3 regions of the Paenibacillus sp. FSL R5-0519 genome follow, and region 2 is predicted to be linked to each of the others. Evidence: riboswitches for the same ligand, from Rfam matches in the RefSeq annotation. Region 2 holds a riboswitch; each other region holds the start of a gene.
What was found. Region 2 has a riboswitch for S-adenosylmethionine ahead of metA (homoserine O-succinyltransferase). Riboswitches for the same ligand answer to the same signal wherever they lie in the genome.
Positions count from the first base shown of each region.

Region 1: another riboswitch for S-adenosylmethionine. It lies ahead of mmuP (S-methylmethionine permease); the one in region 2 lies ahead of metA (homoserine O-succinyltransferase).
Region 3: another riboswitch for S-adenosylmethionine. It lies ahead of MKY73_RS03965 (methionine ABC transporter ATP-binding protein); the one in region 2 lies ahead of metA (homoserine O-succinyltransferase).

Region 1 covers NZ_CP150234.1:583,432-588,683, forward strand. The annotation lists gene MKY73_RS02565 (GerAB/ArcD/ProY family transporter) at 1-324, shown strand, start outside; gene MKY73_RS02570 (Ger(x)C family spore germination protein) at 321-1,523, shown strand; SAM riboswitch class I at 1,586-1,688, shown strand; gene mmuP (S-methylmethionine permease) at 1,780-3,192, shown strand; gene mmuM (homocysteine S-methyltransferase) at 3,170-4,210, shown strand; gene MKY73_RS02585 (DUF4097 family beta strand repeat-containing protein) at 4,300-5,160, opposite strand; gene MKY73_RS02590 (FtsX-like permease family protein) at 5,182-5,252, opposite strand, start outside.
Region 2 covers NZ_CP150234.1:4,636,374-4,641,625, forward strand. The annotation lists gene MKY73_RS20750 (aminotransferase class I/II-fold pyridoxal phosphate-dependent enzyme) at 1-693, opposite strand, end outside; gene MKY73_RS20755 (aminotransferase class I/II-fold pyridoxal phosphate-dependent enzyme) at 690-1,877, opposite strand; gene metA (homoserine O-succinyltransferase) at 1,902-2,819, opposite strand; SAM riboswitch class I at 3,054-3,177, opposite strand; gene corA (magnesium/cobalt transporter CorA) at 3,629-4,564, shown strand; gene MKY73_RS20770 (HRDC domain-containing protein) at 4,635-5,252, opposite strand, start outside.
Region 3 covers NZ_CP150234.1:895,433-900,684, reverse strand. The annotation lists gene MKY73_RS03970 (methionine ABC transporter permease) at 1-584, opposite strand, end outside; gene MKY73_RS03965 (methionine ABC transporter ATP-binding protein) at 585-1,619, opposite strand; SAM riboswitch class I at 1,746-1,887, opposite strand; gene MKY73_RS03960 (Cthe_2314 family HEPN domain-containing protein) at 2,026-2,742, opposite strand; gene MKY73_RS03955 (heme A synthase) at 2,937-3,875, opposite strand; gene MKY73_RS03950 (thioredoxin family protein) at 4,286-4,630, opposite strand; gene MKY73_RS03945 (DUF2515 family protein) at 4,773-5,252, shown strand, end outside.

The DNA.
Region 1 (5,252 bases), 2.5 Mb from region 2:
TTCGAGATACAAGGATTAATATTCGAACGATTTGAATCCTTATTGCTGGTCATCTGGATTATGCAGATTTTTTCGACTACCGCGATCACACATTACTGTGCTTCGGTGGGCATTCGTGATTTGTTCCGTTCCAAAAAAATCAAAGGCATTATGTACGGTCTGCTTCCGTTCATTTATGTGACAGCCATGATGCCCAAAACGGTGGACGATACTTTTGCGCTTGGAGATATGCTGGGCAATGCATCTGTTTATTTATTTGGCATTCTACCTCTGGTGTTACTGTTGATAAGTCTGATTCGCAAAAAAGGAGGCAAGCGTGTATGATTCCATTCCGTATGTTCTTACGTGTAGCTTCTGCCTTGTGTATTCTGTTATTGATATCCGGATGCTGGAGCAGTCGAGAAATAGAGGATTTAAGTCTTTATGTCGGTCTTGGAATTGATGTCGGCAAAGAGACGGAATTCGAGAAAGACATCGCTGCTCAGGGAGGCTCATATCCTAAGAAGAACTATGTAACTGCTACGGTGCAGATCGCTCCGGGCTTTTCCGACAGTCAATCGAGCCAGCAATCCGGTTCTCCTTCTTCCGGCAAAACATCCTATGCCAATGAACAGCTCAGTGGAGATTCCATGCTGCAAATCTTCCGCCAGTTTGCACTAAGGCGGGATCGCCCCCTCATTGGACATCATCTGAAAGTTATCGTCGTCTCCAAGGATATCGCCAAAAAATATGGTTTGGACCAATTACTTGATTTTGTACTACGGGATAATGATATTCGACCGAACTGCCTGGTGCTGATCAGTCATCATTCTGCATTAGATGTGTTAACATCACAAGATCCTTCTCGAATACCAGCATTCTATCTCACAGGCATTACGAACAACTCTTATATATCCAATAAAATACTTGATCCGGTTCTGCTGTCCAAGTTAGACGCACAAATGCAATCCGGATCGAGCTTCTTGCTACAGAATGTATTAAACTCCGATGGAGAGGATAAGTTCTCCGGAGGCAGCATCTTTGATGGGAAAACGACCAAGTTCATCGGAGAACTTAGTCAAACAGATCTGGAAGGGTTGTCATGGCTCAATTCCAAAAAAAAGGGAGGCGTCTTGAAGACACACAATAAAGAAGGATTCACTGTGTTGTTCGAAATGAAGAAGAAAAAGGTGAAAATCACCCCGAAGGTAGTTGGCAATGATATTTCATTCCATGTGAAGACTGAATCCGAGGGCTGGCTGATGGAGGATTGGCGCGCTCCCGAGGAAGAGGAAAAAGGTGAATATCTTAGAGAATTAGAAAAGGATTTTGCTGAACTGGCCGAACAACAGATTCGTCAGGTATTGTACAAACTTCAGCATACCTATAAAGTCGATGTAGCGGATTTTCGGGATAGCTTGCGTATTAAACATCCAAAAACATGGAAGAAGGTCAAGGACGATTGGGACCGAATCTTCAGCACCGTGCCGATTACGTATGATGTCAAGATATCCATCACCAATCCGGGGTCTTCCACAGAATAGCGAGATTATGATTTAAATATTGACACATTCATGATCAATCGCTATATTTATAAAAAATCATTTTCTTATCCAGAGAGGTGGAGGGACTGGCCCTTAGAAACCTCAGCAACAGATCTGAAGGATACTGTGCTAATTCCAGCGGGTGAACAGCCTGATAGATAGGAGCGTTTGTTTTTATTTGTCAGTAACGGCGCACTCTTTAGGAAGAGTGGGTCTTTTTTGTTTTTTCTGGATGAAGAAGTAGGGAGCAGTAGGTATGGAGAACAACAGCGACAAAGGGCATTTTCAACGGAAAATGCAGGCACGGCATGTGGTCATGCTCTCTCTCGGAGGAGTCATCGGAACGGGATTATTCCTGAGCTCAGGTTATACGATCCAGCAGGCGGGACCCTTGGGCACCATTCTGTCCTACCTGATTGGAGCTATCGTTGTATATCTGGTAATGCTCTGTCTTGGTGAACTGTCTGTTCATATGCCGGAGACGGGAGCATTCCATAGTTATGCAGCCAAATATATCGGACCAGCAACAGGTTACACGGTAGCTTGGTTGTACTGGTTAACCTGGACTGTTGCGCTTGGCTCTGAATTCACAGCCGCCGGTCTGCTGATGCAGCGTTGGTTCCCATCTGTAAACGTATGGATATGGAGCGCACTTTTTGCACTAATGATCTTTTTGTTCAATGCTCTAACGGTAAAACTTTTTGCGGAATCCGAGTTCTGGTTCTCATCTGTCAAAGTAGTTACCATTGTAATTTTCATTATTATTGGTGGTGCAGCGATGTTTGGATTCATCCCCATGGCGGATGCTGAACCGGCTCCATTCCTTTCGAATATTACAGCATTCGGGTGGTTCCCTCATGGGGCTACAGCGATATTGATGACCATGCTTGCTGTAAACTTTGCATTCTCAGGCACCGAGTTAATCGGTATCGCCGCCGGTGAGACGGAGAACCCGGAAAAGACGATACCGAAGGCTATTCATACCACGCTGTGGCGTTTGGTTATTTTTTTCATCGGAACGATTGTGATCTTGTCCGCCTTGCTGCCCATGTCGGATGCCAGTGTACTGGAAAGTCCGTTTGTAGCGGTAATGGAGCGGGTAGGTGTACCCTATGCAGCAGACATCATGAACTTTGTTATTCTGACGGCGATTCTCTCTGCTGCCAATTCGGGCCTCTATGCATCTTCACGGATGCTCTGGTCTCTGGCTGACAAAAGAACGATCTCTCCGTGGTTTGCCAAATTGACCAAGCGCGGGGTACCGCTGAATGCACTTCTGATCAGTATGGTGGGTGGTGCACTGGCTCTGCTGTCCAGCATCATTGCGCCAGGTACGGTGTATATTACGCTGGTCTCCATATCAGGTCTGGCTGTCGTTGCCGTATGGATGAGCATCAGCGCTTCCCAGTATATGTTCCGCAGACAGTATATCCGGGAAGGACATGAGGTCAAAGATCTGGTCTACCGTACACCACTGTATCCTGTGGTACCGATTGTTTCATTTATATTATGCCTGGCTTCATGTATAGGTATTGCTTTCGACCCGACACAGCGAATTGCGCTGTATTGTGGGGTTCCATTTATCGCAGTATGTTACGCAGCTTATTATCTGACAGAACGTGTGAATAAGAAAAGAGGACAAGTACATGACGCAAGTACAACAGACTAATCCCATAGAACAGATCCTACGTGAGCATCCGGTCATGATTCTGGATGGAGCGCTGGCAACGGAACTTGAACAGCATGGCTGTGATCTGGATGATCCACTATGGTCGGCTCGTGTATTGCTCGAGAATCCAGATGTTATCGTTCAGGTCCATGCGGATTATTTCCGTGCAGGAGCCGACTGTGCGATTACATCCAGTTATCAGGCGACGGTGGATGGCTTCCGCAAGAGAGGAATCGGAGAGCAAGAAGCGTTGGACCTGATTCGCAAGACGGTGCAGCTGGCTGCACAGGCGAGAGATGACGTATGGGCAGAAGTGCAGGACGGGGGATTTGAGAACACGGCAGTCAAACCGGAGGGCAATCTGGTATTCGGAACGGCACAACAAACGTCTGATGTCTTCGAGACAGGGGTCTTGGCTCGGCCACGACCGATGGTTGCTGCATCCGTTGGGCCCTACGGCGCTTATCTAGCTGATGGATCGGAGTATGTCGGTCACTACGGTGTGACAGATGAGACGTTGGCTGCATTTCATCGTCCGCGGATGGCCGCGCTGCTTGAAGCGGGTGCTGATATTCTAGCTTTTGAGACGATTCCATCCTTGCAGGAAGCACAGGTGCTGGTTGATTTGCTGAAGGAGTTTCCTCATGCATATGCCTGGTTATCTTTCTCTTTAAAAGACGGGACAAACATCAGCGAGGGCACACCGCTTGAGTTATGTGCACAGACGTTTGGCTCCGAGCCGCAGATTGCGGCGATTGGCCTGAACTGTGCTCCGATGGAAGTGGTGACGGAAGCCGTAGGTATTCTCAGCCGTGCCAGCGACAAACCTGTTATTGTGTATCCGAACTCGGGAGAAGTATACGATGCAGCAACGAAGACGTGGAGTGGACAGGGTACATGTGGCAGTATGAGTGATGCTTCGGAGGCATGGGTTGCTGCTGGAGCACGGATTATTGGCGGTTGTTGCCGTACTACGCCACATCAGATTGGCGAGCTTGCGAAGAAGTGGCGAAGCTGAAGTATATTTAGCCGATCCAGATCTGCGTGGAAAAGCCCTTTCGTATCTTATGAAGGATACGAGAGGGCTTTTTGGGTGCTTTTTTATAATTACTTATTCTCTACCTTAATGGTTCCTACAGATGTGCTCAGGGAAAGCAAAGGTCCACCGCCGTTGATATCACTCTTACCCCTCGAAGCACCGGAGACCTTGCCCAGATCGGTTTCCGCTTTTAGTGTGTAAGCCAGATTGGAAGGCAGCAGGGCAGTGATGGTACCCAACTCAGTTGAAGCTTTGAGCTGGCTTCCATCGTGCAGCTGATTCAGATCAAGAATGATGGTACCTGCATCGGATTTGATGCTGGATTTGCCTTGGACTTGAATGTTGTTAAGATCAATGGAGCCTGTGTTATTGGAAAGCTCATAGCTTCCTGTTAATCCTGCAAGTGAAATATTGCCAACTTCTGTAGAAATCTCATATTCAACGATATTGGCCGGAGCCTCAATTACATAGTTTACGATGAAATGGGAATTCCCTTTATTTTGGTCGGCCCATGACCAAAGATCGGTTCCCGTTTTATCTTTGGGATGGATCTCAACGGTGGTTGTGTTCCCCTTGGTCGTTAAGGAGACTTCTGCATTTTGAGCCAGTTCTTCCAAAGTGGATTCTCCGGTACGATTGTTCAAAGCCTGAATGTACGTACGGACTCGAAGTTCACCATCTTCACTGCTCCGCACCTCGATATTTCCTACAGGATGATCAACAACCAAGAGACTGGATGCGGATTTCTCACTGACTTGATCAAGTTCCTTATCTATGGCATTATTGCTAATCAGCTTCATCCATTGGGACTCGGCGCCCTGGGCGTTTCCGCTCTCTGATGAGGAGTTGAGGGGATTATTCGTACAGGCCGCAAGTAAGCCAACGGAGCCTAGGGTGGCGACCAGAAGCTTTTTGTATACGCTGTGCATGAGCACTCCTTCTTTCTACAGTTATTCGACGACAAGAATACGCGGCGATGCCTGACGAATCACTTTGGACGATACCCAGGATCCAAGAGCTG
Region 2 (5,252 bases):
TTTCAGTTGTACGCCAAGTGATTCCGTGCGAGCAACTGCTAAGCCTGCAAGCACATCACTATGCCCCCCTAGGAACTTGGTAGCACTATGTACGACGATATCCACACCAAGCTCAATTGGACGCTGATAGTACGGTGTCATAAAGGTGTTATCCAGAATCGTGATCAGGTCATGTTCCTTCGACCAGTCAGTTACGGCAGCGATATCCGTAATACGCAGAGTAGGGTTGGACGGTGTTTCCATATAAACTGCCTTGGTGTTCGGCTTGAGCGCCGCTTTTACTTCATCTATATTGGTCATGTCCACAAAAGTCGTCTCAATCTGCATACGGCTTAATATGGAAGTAAGCAACCGATACGTGCCTCCATATACATCTTCCGTTACAATCATGTGATCCCCTGCGGAGAACATCATGAACACGCTGGAGATCGCAGCCATCCCCGATGAATAGGCGAATCCTCGCGCTCCGCCCTCCAGCAGTGTGATGTAATCTTCCAGAGCCTGACGTGTCGGATTACCCGAACGACTGTAATCATGTTGAGGCGGATTGAAGATATCAAAATGATGGAAGGTTGAGGCTTGATAGATTGGCACACTGGAGGCTCCAGTTGTTTTGTCGATTTCATCACCAAAATGAAGCAATTTGGTATCAAATTTTAATTCAGAATTGGGCTTGTTGTTGGACTCACTCATGAGTGCACGCCTCCTTCAACTTCCTGTTGTGCAGCTGTCAGAGCATTGCCAAGATCTGCAATCAGATCATCCGCATGTTCAATGCCTACAGAGAACCGGAGCAGTCGGTCATCGACACCTACGGCATCACGGATTTCAAGCGGAATATCCGCATGCGTTTGTACCGCTGGGTAGGTCATGAGTGATTCCACTCCACCGAGACTTTCGGCAAAAGCAATCAGTTTGATATGACGTAGCAATGGTTCAACGTAACGTGCATCCTTCACTTTAAAAGAGAAGATACCTGTGTTACCGGTGGATTGTTTATTCTGCACCTCATACCCCGGATGATCGGACAGGCCTGGATGATACACTTCACCCACCGCTGGATGCTCAAGCAAGTATTTGGCAATGGTAAGCGCATTGTATTCATGACGCTCCATGCGAAGAGCCAGCGTTTTCATGCCTTTCATCAACTGGTAGGAGTCGCTTGGAGACAATACCGCTCCAATGGAATTATGCAGGAAAGCCATCTCTGCAGATAATGCCTCACCCTTGGTTATAATTAGTCCGGCCAGCACATCATTGTGTCCGCCCAGATATTTGGTAGCGCTATGAATGATGATATCGGCGCCCAGTTCAATCGGACGTTGGAAAAATGGAGTTAACAACGTGTTGTCAACAATGGTCAACAGGTTGTACTTTTTCGCCCAGGAAGCAACGGCTTCCACATCTGTGATCATCATCAATGGATTGGTTGGTGTCTCAATAAATACCGCTTTGGTATTTGGCTGACGAACCTTCTCCAGTGCTGCCAGGTCATTCGTGTCCACATAACTTGCGGTTACACCGAAACGGGACAAAATGCGTTCGAGCAGGCGATAGGTCCCACCATACAAATCCAGCGATACTATAAGATGATCTCCTTGACCAAACATGGCAAAAATCGTTTGCAGGGCGGCCATACCCGAGCTACAGGCAAACCCTGCATCACCGGACTCCAGCGCTGCAGCCGCTTCTTCCAACACTTTACGGGTTGGATTCGTCGTACGAATATAATCAAACCCCGTGCTTTGTCCTAGCTTCGGGTGGCGAAACGCAGTGGATTGATAGATCGGAAAGTTAATGGCGCCTGTTACCGGTTCATTGATGGACCCTATTTGTGCTAAGCGGCTTTCGATTTTCAACTTGTTGTTGTCTTCCATTGCTGCATCCTCCTGTAATCTCGATTAGATTTGCGGGCCAATATCGTAAGGTGTTTCTTGATACACATAGTAATTGAGCCAGTTAGAGAATAATAAGTTGGCATGAGCGCGCCAGGTAGCCGGTGGCACACGGGAAGGATCGTTATTTGGATAATAGTGTCTAGGCAATGCAATATCCAACCCTCTGGCTACATCCCGGTCATACTCCCACTTTAATGAGAACGGGTCGTACTCGGCATGACCTGTGGCAAAAATTTGTTTGCCGTCTTTGGTCGCAACCAGGAAGATACCCGCTTCCTCGGATTCAGCCAAAATCTCTAAATTTTCATTCTTTTCAATATCTTCGCGTCTCACTTCCGTATGACGGGAATGTGGAACGTTGAATACCTCATCGAATCCACGCAACAATGGAACATGTGGTTTATTGATCGTATGTGGGAAAACACCAAAGCACTTTTCATCAAGTGGTACTTTCGGCACATCAAAATGATGGTATAGACCTGCTTGGGAAGCCCAACATATGTGGAGGGTTGAAGTCACATTGGTTTTGGTCCATTCGAAGATCTCCTGGATTTCATTCCAATAGTTCACGTCTTCAAAATCCATCTGTTCCACCGGGGCACCCGTAATAATCATGCCATCGAAACGGCGGTGCTCAATCTCATCGAAGGTTTTATAGAACAGATCCAAATACTCCTGAGACGTATTCTTCGACGTATGGGATTTGGGATGTACGAGAACAACATCCACCTGAATAGGCGTGTTTCCGACCAGACGAAGCAATTGTGTTTCGGTCGTTTCCTTTGTCGGCATCAGGTTTAATATAGCGATACGGAGTGGACGAATATCCTGCTGGTATGCAGAAGTTTCATCCATGACGAAGATATTCTCTCCTTCAAGTACTTCTTTTGCGGGTAAAGTATCCGGAATTTTGATTGGCATGGTAAGTCTAACTCCTCCTTGTGCATAGATAGATGCAGCTGCCACTGGCTTGATGTCTTCATATCATTACAGTGACAGACTGCCTTGAGCTTGTAAAACATTGAATTGCTCATTCATCCAACGTTACAAACAACCTCAAGTTCCTTAGCGAAAATCACTGCTGAGAAGTCGGGGCATATGACAAAGACCTTCCTCGGATTTCGAGAAAGGTCATATGTAAATAGATATGCGCCTCTCTCATCTCTCAGTTACAACAGTGCCACTTGACACTAGGTCGCTGCAAGAATTAGCACCGTGCGGTATACCGCCGGTTGCCGGGTTTCATCGGGCCAGTCCCTCCACCTACTCTTGATAAGATTTCGCTGTATTAGATTGTAATTTAATATGGTTCACCGTCTACTTTATTACATTAATGCCCTTACGTCAAGGTGCAGTTCTCTGTCCGCTGTCCAGATCGGAACCGTTCTTCATCCGTTGTCATACACTGCCTCAGGGCGCGAAATAGACACATTTTTGCGCTTGAAAGCACCTTGTACCAGCGGTATACTAAACAAGGTGTTATAAACCCTTATGTGAGAGGTGACATATTAAATGGATGGCGACCCGAGGCCTGACTGGCAGCCGAATTCCGACAAACTGCATAGAGAATTGACATCAGCATGCCGGCAGCGGGACGTGACTTCCGTTTGATTATATAGTGAACGCAGCCCTGATCTCCAGGCTCCGCTGCCGACCGGCTGATTTGTTCTTTTTGCGCCCATAATGATAATATCCGCCGAGTTGGCGGGTGCAGAAGGAGTAGATTAACGATGAAAATCCGGTTGGTAAACAACGGTGTATTTATTCCGGTGGACGATATTCAGCAGGCGCTGACTCCACCAGCGGAAGGATTTTACTGGATTGATGCAGATGTAGACGATTTGGCGGTACTTCAACCGCTGTTCTTGATGCATGATCTGGCTGTGGAAGACTGTCTCAGTGACGAAGAACAACGTCCGAAGATTGAAATTTATGAGAACCATTATTTTATTGTGATTAATAGCATCCGTTTCGATGATGAAGAGATATTTCTGCGTGCAGTCAACCTGTTCCTCGGAAGACATTTTATCATTAGTGTTACGAAGCAAAAGGTCAGCGAATTGCGCACACTGAAACCAATCCTGTGGGAACAGGAAATCAGTACACCGGATCGTCTGCTGTATTTGCTGGTTGACTTGATTGTTGATAATTATTTCACCGTAGGTGACCGGATTGAAGCTCGAATCGAAAAGCTTGAGGAAGACATTCTGATGCATACCAAAAAGTCACATCTGAATGAAATCATCGGGCTGCGCAGTGAGATTCTGTGGCTGAAAAAAGTCCTTGGACCTCAGAAAGAGGTCATTAACACACTGAACAAAAAAGATCTGCGTCTCATCGATGATCAACTGCAAAAGTATTTCAGTGACATCTATGAAAATGCCGTAAAAATATCGGAAACCTTTGAGACTTATCGCGACCTAATGGGCAACTTGCGAGAAGCCTACCAATCCAGTATAGCGAACCGGGCGAATGAGATCATGCGTGTGTTTACCGCCATTACCACGGTCTTCATGCCGCTGACGGTTATTACCGGTATATACGGTATGAACTTTACGAATATGCCCGAGCTTAACTGGAAATACAGCTATTTTGTTGTAATTGGCCTGATGGTTACACTGGGCCTGAGCATGTTCTTCATTTTCCGCAAAAAAGACTGGGTATGAACTCGTACGAAATAACAAAGACGATGCGCTCCTCTTGGAGGAACGCGTCGTCTTTTTCTATACCCTGCAACTAACTTACATTCCGCTCTGTCTCTGCATGCCGACGGAAGCGGATGCGAATCATGCGCAGTTTTTCATAGACCTGCTCCAGACTTCCTCCGTCGGGCTTCTCCGCTCCATACACCTTATGTAAAACTGGCTTCAGGAACGTATCTCCCAGCTCCTCATATGCACTCCATACAGCCTCTTGTTCGTTCTCTGGCATCACAGCAAGCTCCACATCAAGAAGGCAATCGGTGTCATAACCTTCGAGATCAAGTGCCTCTAACAGCTCAATCAACTCGCGTCGGGATAATCCGGATCGATTAACGATTTCTTCTAACGTATGCCCTTCCTTCATGCCTTCAAGCACCTGCTTGCGCGTGGTGAACTTATCCAGTTCCTGCTTGTACTTCTGCTCTCTCTGCTTGTATAACCAGTTCTCATACTCTTCTTCCTTCAGCGCCGTGTACACCCATTCCAGCGGGAATGTCGTTGAACGCTCCAACCCGTTCGTAATCTCCATCCATTCCAAACCATAGTCGGTCGCTTTGCTCTCTCCTACGCCCGGCAATTGCATCAGTTCATCCATCGATTGTGGCACAAAGGCACTGATCAAACGCAGCAGACGATTCGTTGCAATAAAATA
Region 3 (5,252 bases), 2.8 Mb from region 2:
ACGGAAATGATCATAACCTCATATTGATAACGGAAGTATCCATAGTTAATTGCCAGCGTTCCCAGTCCTCCACCACCAACCATGCCCGCCATTGCCGTATAAGAGACGAGCGTAACGATGGTAATGGTAATCCCAGCGAGCAGACCAGGCAGTGCCTCAGGCAACAACACCCGTCTTACAATCTGTCCGGTCGATGCGCCCATGGCCTGAGCTGCTTCTATAACCCCACGATCCACTTCACGCAAAGTAGTTTCCACTAATCGGGCGAAGTAAGGAGCGGCTGAAATAACCAAAGGAGGTATAACACCTAACACACCTGTAGCTGTACCGACGAGTGAACGAGTAAATGGAATAAGAGCAACAATCAAAATGATAAATGGAACTGATCGCAAAATATTTACAATCAAGGACAATATAATGTACACCGTCCGTGACTTGATCGAAGCAGATCGGGCTGTCATAAACAGCAGAACTCCGAGTGGTAAACCAAAGATAACGGTGAATAGGCCTGATACACCCAAAATTTGCAGTGTCTCTATGGAAGCTTTACCAACCTCTTCCCAACGAACTGTTGAAAAATCCATCTAACGAAGCACCTCCACATCAAGTCCGTCAGCGGTCAATTCGGATATCGTCCGATCAATCGCATTGGAATCACCTTCGAACCGAACGGTCAGTTGTCCATAAGGAACCTGTTTAATCGTAGAGATCGTTCCTTGCAGGATGGCAAAATCCACACCCGTCTTACGAACCGTTCTGGACAAAATCGCTTCATATGTTTTGTTCCCCAGAAAGGATATCTTCACAAGTTTCGAAGCAACACCTGCCTGCAATTCAATGCCTGCATTCGCCAGAGCGGTCTCTTCCAGAGCCAGTCCAGCTTCATGGTCACGCATCATGAAGTCCCGCGTAATCGCATGCTGCGGTTTCAGGAACACTTCGGTTACAGGTCCCTGTTCCACAATGCCACCTTGATGAATGACAGCCACCTTGTCACATATGTTTTGAATGACATGCATCTCATGTGTAATCAGCACAATCGTAAGGTTGTACTTTTCGTTAATGTCGAGCAATAACTTCAGAATTGAATTTGTCGTCTGCGGATCAAGTGCTGAAGTAGCCTCATCACATAGAAGTACATTCGGATCACTCGCAAGTGCTCTCGCAATCCCCACACGTTGTTTCTGTCCACCTGACAATTGAGCTGGATATTTGTTGCTATGGTTCTCCAGACCAACGAGATTGAGCATTTCCTTCACTTTGCGATCAATGGCATCCTTGGGTGTATCCACAAGCTTTAGAGGAAAAGCCACATTATCATATACCGTTGCAGAGGATAACAGATTGAAGTGTTGAAAAATCATCCCGATCTTGCGTCTCTGTTGCTGCAATTCGGTTTTGCTCAGTTCAGTCAGATTGATCCCGTCAACCCATACTTCACCCTCCGTAGGCCGCTCCAGCAAATTAATACAGCGAATCAGTGTACTTTTACCCGCTCCGGAATGCCCAATAACGCCGTAGATTTCACCCTTTTGGATGTTCAAATTCAACTCGGATAACGCTGTTGTAGACTTTTTTCCTTTGCCGTACGTTTTGGTTAATCCTTTTAATTCAATCAATCGCACTTGCCCCTTTCCAACCACCTACATGTATCTTTACCCGATCTAAAGGAAAACTCCCCTTAAAGTACAAAAAAAGAGCCCTTTGCAGAAACAAAGAGGGCTCTTCACGTGAAAGAATATACCTTCTCATCTGCCAAAATCGTGCCTTGCACCATTTTGTAGGAATTAGCACCTAACATTTATAACGAATGATACATGTATCATGTCATTACAAATCGGTTGCCGGGCTTCATCGGGCCTGTCCCTCCGCCGCTCTCGATAAGAAATATGTTATTGTAGGATTTTATAAGTTCATGTAGTTCATGCTTTATAATGTGAATGTAACTTTTGAGAAATATCAGTTCTTTCTTCGTCATTGTAACACTCTAATTGAAACTCAGTATATTCCAAGTATTCCGATTTGTCAAAGGGAATTATTTCTTTGCCATATTTTATTGATATAACGATAAGAGGCTGTTAACGTTTCACAGACCATATCCACGCCCTGACGCATTTCCTGCACATGCTGATTCAGATCCTCCAACTTTACTTTACCTTGCAAGGTCTGGTGTAACTGCCACAGGTCATCGTGCATTTCTGAGTTCATGTAGTGAATTTCCATATTACGTCGTTTGCGCAGCTTGCTCATCGGCTCCCGGTATGAGTCCTTGATCTGAATTAATTTCAACGCAAGATCATGATGCTCCCTCGCATAATCGAACTGCCTTAACACCGTAAAATAAGAAAAATGCGCTTTTGTATTTGAAGTATTCAACTGGAATATTTCATTCAATACGGTACCGACTTTATCCAGAATGGCAAAGCAGCGGATGAAGCCATCTTTGTAGAAATACACATATCGGGCATACTCGGCTTTTTCAGTCGGCGTCATGTCGTCCGTTGAGCCTGCAACGACCTTTTTGCGAAAATGAGCTGCAGCGAAGCTGCTTTGCTCCAGTTCATCCAGTGAGGAGATGAGTCCCTGAGTCCACACATACAGTTTCCGATAGTCATGCGTGGGATCATGATCCACATGCATTTGCCGCTGAAAGAGCTCAAGTGTATGCGCCATGGAGTCCATCGCTTCCTTCAATTTACCTTCGTTTATACGCGGTTTTTCCCCCAACAACGTTCGCAGCATATTTAACCTCCTCTTTTCCGAATCAACAAGAATTCATCACCGTAAAACTTCATCCATTCCGTGTAATTGCTGCTTGCCATAGGTTGCCCTGATCCCCCTGACATCAAACAAAGTCCACCTGTCCAATGATGTACATCACTGGATGGTGGACTTTCATATTAGGCCGAGTACCTTCAAGAGAACTGTATCTGTATCTAGAACCGATTAACCGGTCGATGCAGCTTGTACACCAGGAAACTCATATACGTCAAAACCCCGAACAATATGGCGATATCCAGCATATGAGCGAGCGCTACGAACATGTATACTTCCGGGCGGTTCATTGTCACCATCATGAAAATACCAATAACGACTTGCATCAGGATGAGAACAACGGATACCACGCCAAGGGTACGCATTTCCTTGTTGTCTGGATGATTACGGTAAGCGAAATGACCCAGAATTGCAATAACAATGACGAGCGACGCTGCTGCTGCACGGTGAGCAAAAGCAACCGCTACCCCTCCTGAAAGCTCAGGAATAATCTGCCCGTTACAGAGCGGAAATCCGGAACATCCGCCAGCAGAATTCGTGTGGCTCACAAATGCACCTGTGTATACCACGAGATATGTGTAAATGGTGGAGAACCAGACCAGATTCCTGAATTTTTTGCTCACCCGAGGGTATTTATTCAGTCGCTCCAATCCGCCATCTTTTGCCTCCTGCCTTATGCCCAGCGCCATCATCAGGGAACTGGCAAAAGCAATCAGTGCAAAGCCGAAATGCAGTGCCATGACTGCTGAAGATTGGGAGAAGACAACAGCAAAAGCCCCCATAATTCCCTGCACGATAACAAATACCAGGGTTAAGAAAGAGAACAATTGCAGGTCACGACGTGACTTGCCAAACAGCAGAAAAGCAACAAACGAGGCAATGGACAACAATCCAGCCAGTGCGCTTACAGCGCGATGGGAATATTCAATAAGTGAAGCCACAGTATGTGCCGGAACGAGTTTCCCGTTACATAAAGGCCATTCCGTTCCGCAACCAAGGCCCGATTCCGTTTTGGTTACGATGCCTCCACCAAAAGTGGCCAGAAACATGACAAGACAGGTTAATACGGTTAACCATTTAAACAAAGTTAAGTGTTTCAATTTTTTCTCACCCGCTGTTGGTTTAAGATGGCGAAGAATATTCTCCGCTTGTTTCGATACTTTGACACTTATTTCACAACTAAATTCATTATACCGGATAAAATGTTCATTGACGCCCGCGCTTTGTGACAAAATGTTAACGTCTGATGAAATAATGACCCATAGGTCACTGGGGATATGTAATTGAGGGATATGCCAGTTGAATTGTGTCTTAAACTGAATCCTAAACACACAAACGCCATTTCCCTATTTCAAGAGAAATGGCATTTTTTTTAGTATACCCTTTTACGACATGAACCTGTCATACTTTTATATAAGTTCTTTCAACATTTACACAATAACAGCGATCGGAAGGTTATTCTGTCATCGGAGTGTCTGTGTGAATATTCATCATTTGAACTTATATAACATCATTTATGAATCGTGTTGTACACCTCAACTGCGCGATCCAGGAACTGCTCAATCTCTTCTCTCGACTTGCGCAGCTTGTTCACGTACCGTACGAGTTCGCGCCCATCTGTATACGCCACAAAGCTCGGAATGCCAAGAATATTCTGCTCTTCACTGACCGTTCCAACCTGATCCACGTCGACCTCAATCAAAGTCAGTTCACGTGCATATTTCTCTTCAACCTCAGGCATAAACGGATCGATGTATTTGCAGTCACCACACCAGTCTGCCTTGAATACGGCAATCGTCAAACGTGGGGATTGGATGGCTACATCAAAAGCCGGTTTGGAAGTAATCTGTTCCATTCGGTTCATCTCCCTTTCTGTACCTTGTCTTATCCTAAGTGAAGCAAATTGGCGAGTGGAAGTCAAATAATCAGCGCATACTTAGAATAAACCACATAGTCTGTGAATTTAAACCCAGAACATCATGAAAGGGTGTCACATCATGACTTCCACCCGAACCGATTCTTCCAGTGAACAGCATCACGGGTCCCTACTGCAGATGGTTCGTTCCATTCCGGGAGCTGCCCGGGAAATCTGGCGTGGTAAACAAGCGGCTTGGCAAGCTTCAGCACAGCTTCGTCACCCTTTGCGTAACATCGCGTGGGATACCGATACGGCAGCTGCCTTGCAGTCTGAGGTGGAGCGTTTGCTGCCTGCCAGCAACAAATCATTTGCACGCACGGATCAGGTTCAAAGCGCACTCGTCTGCGAAGAAGATTGCATCATTCTGGAAGAGATAAAAACACTGACCCAGGAGCACAATCGGAGTAATATCACCCGCACGGCAGCCTATCTGGAATGTTATGAGCAATATCCTGAACTGCATTGGGCACTGCTGGCCCATATGGTCTCTCGCAACGGTGGATATCATATGACAGATCTTCAGAGTGATTTGATGCATAATCTGCAGAATCAGAGCGAT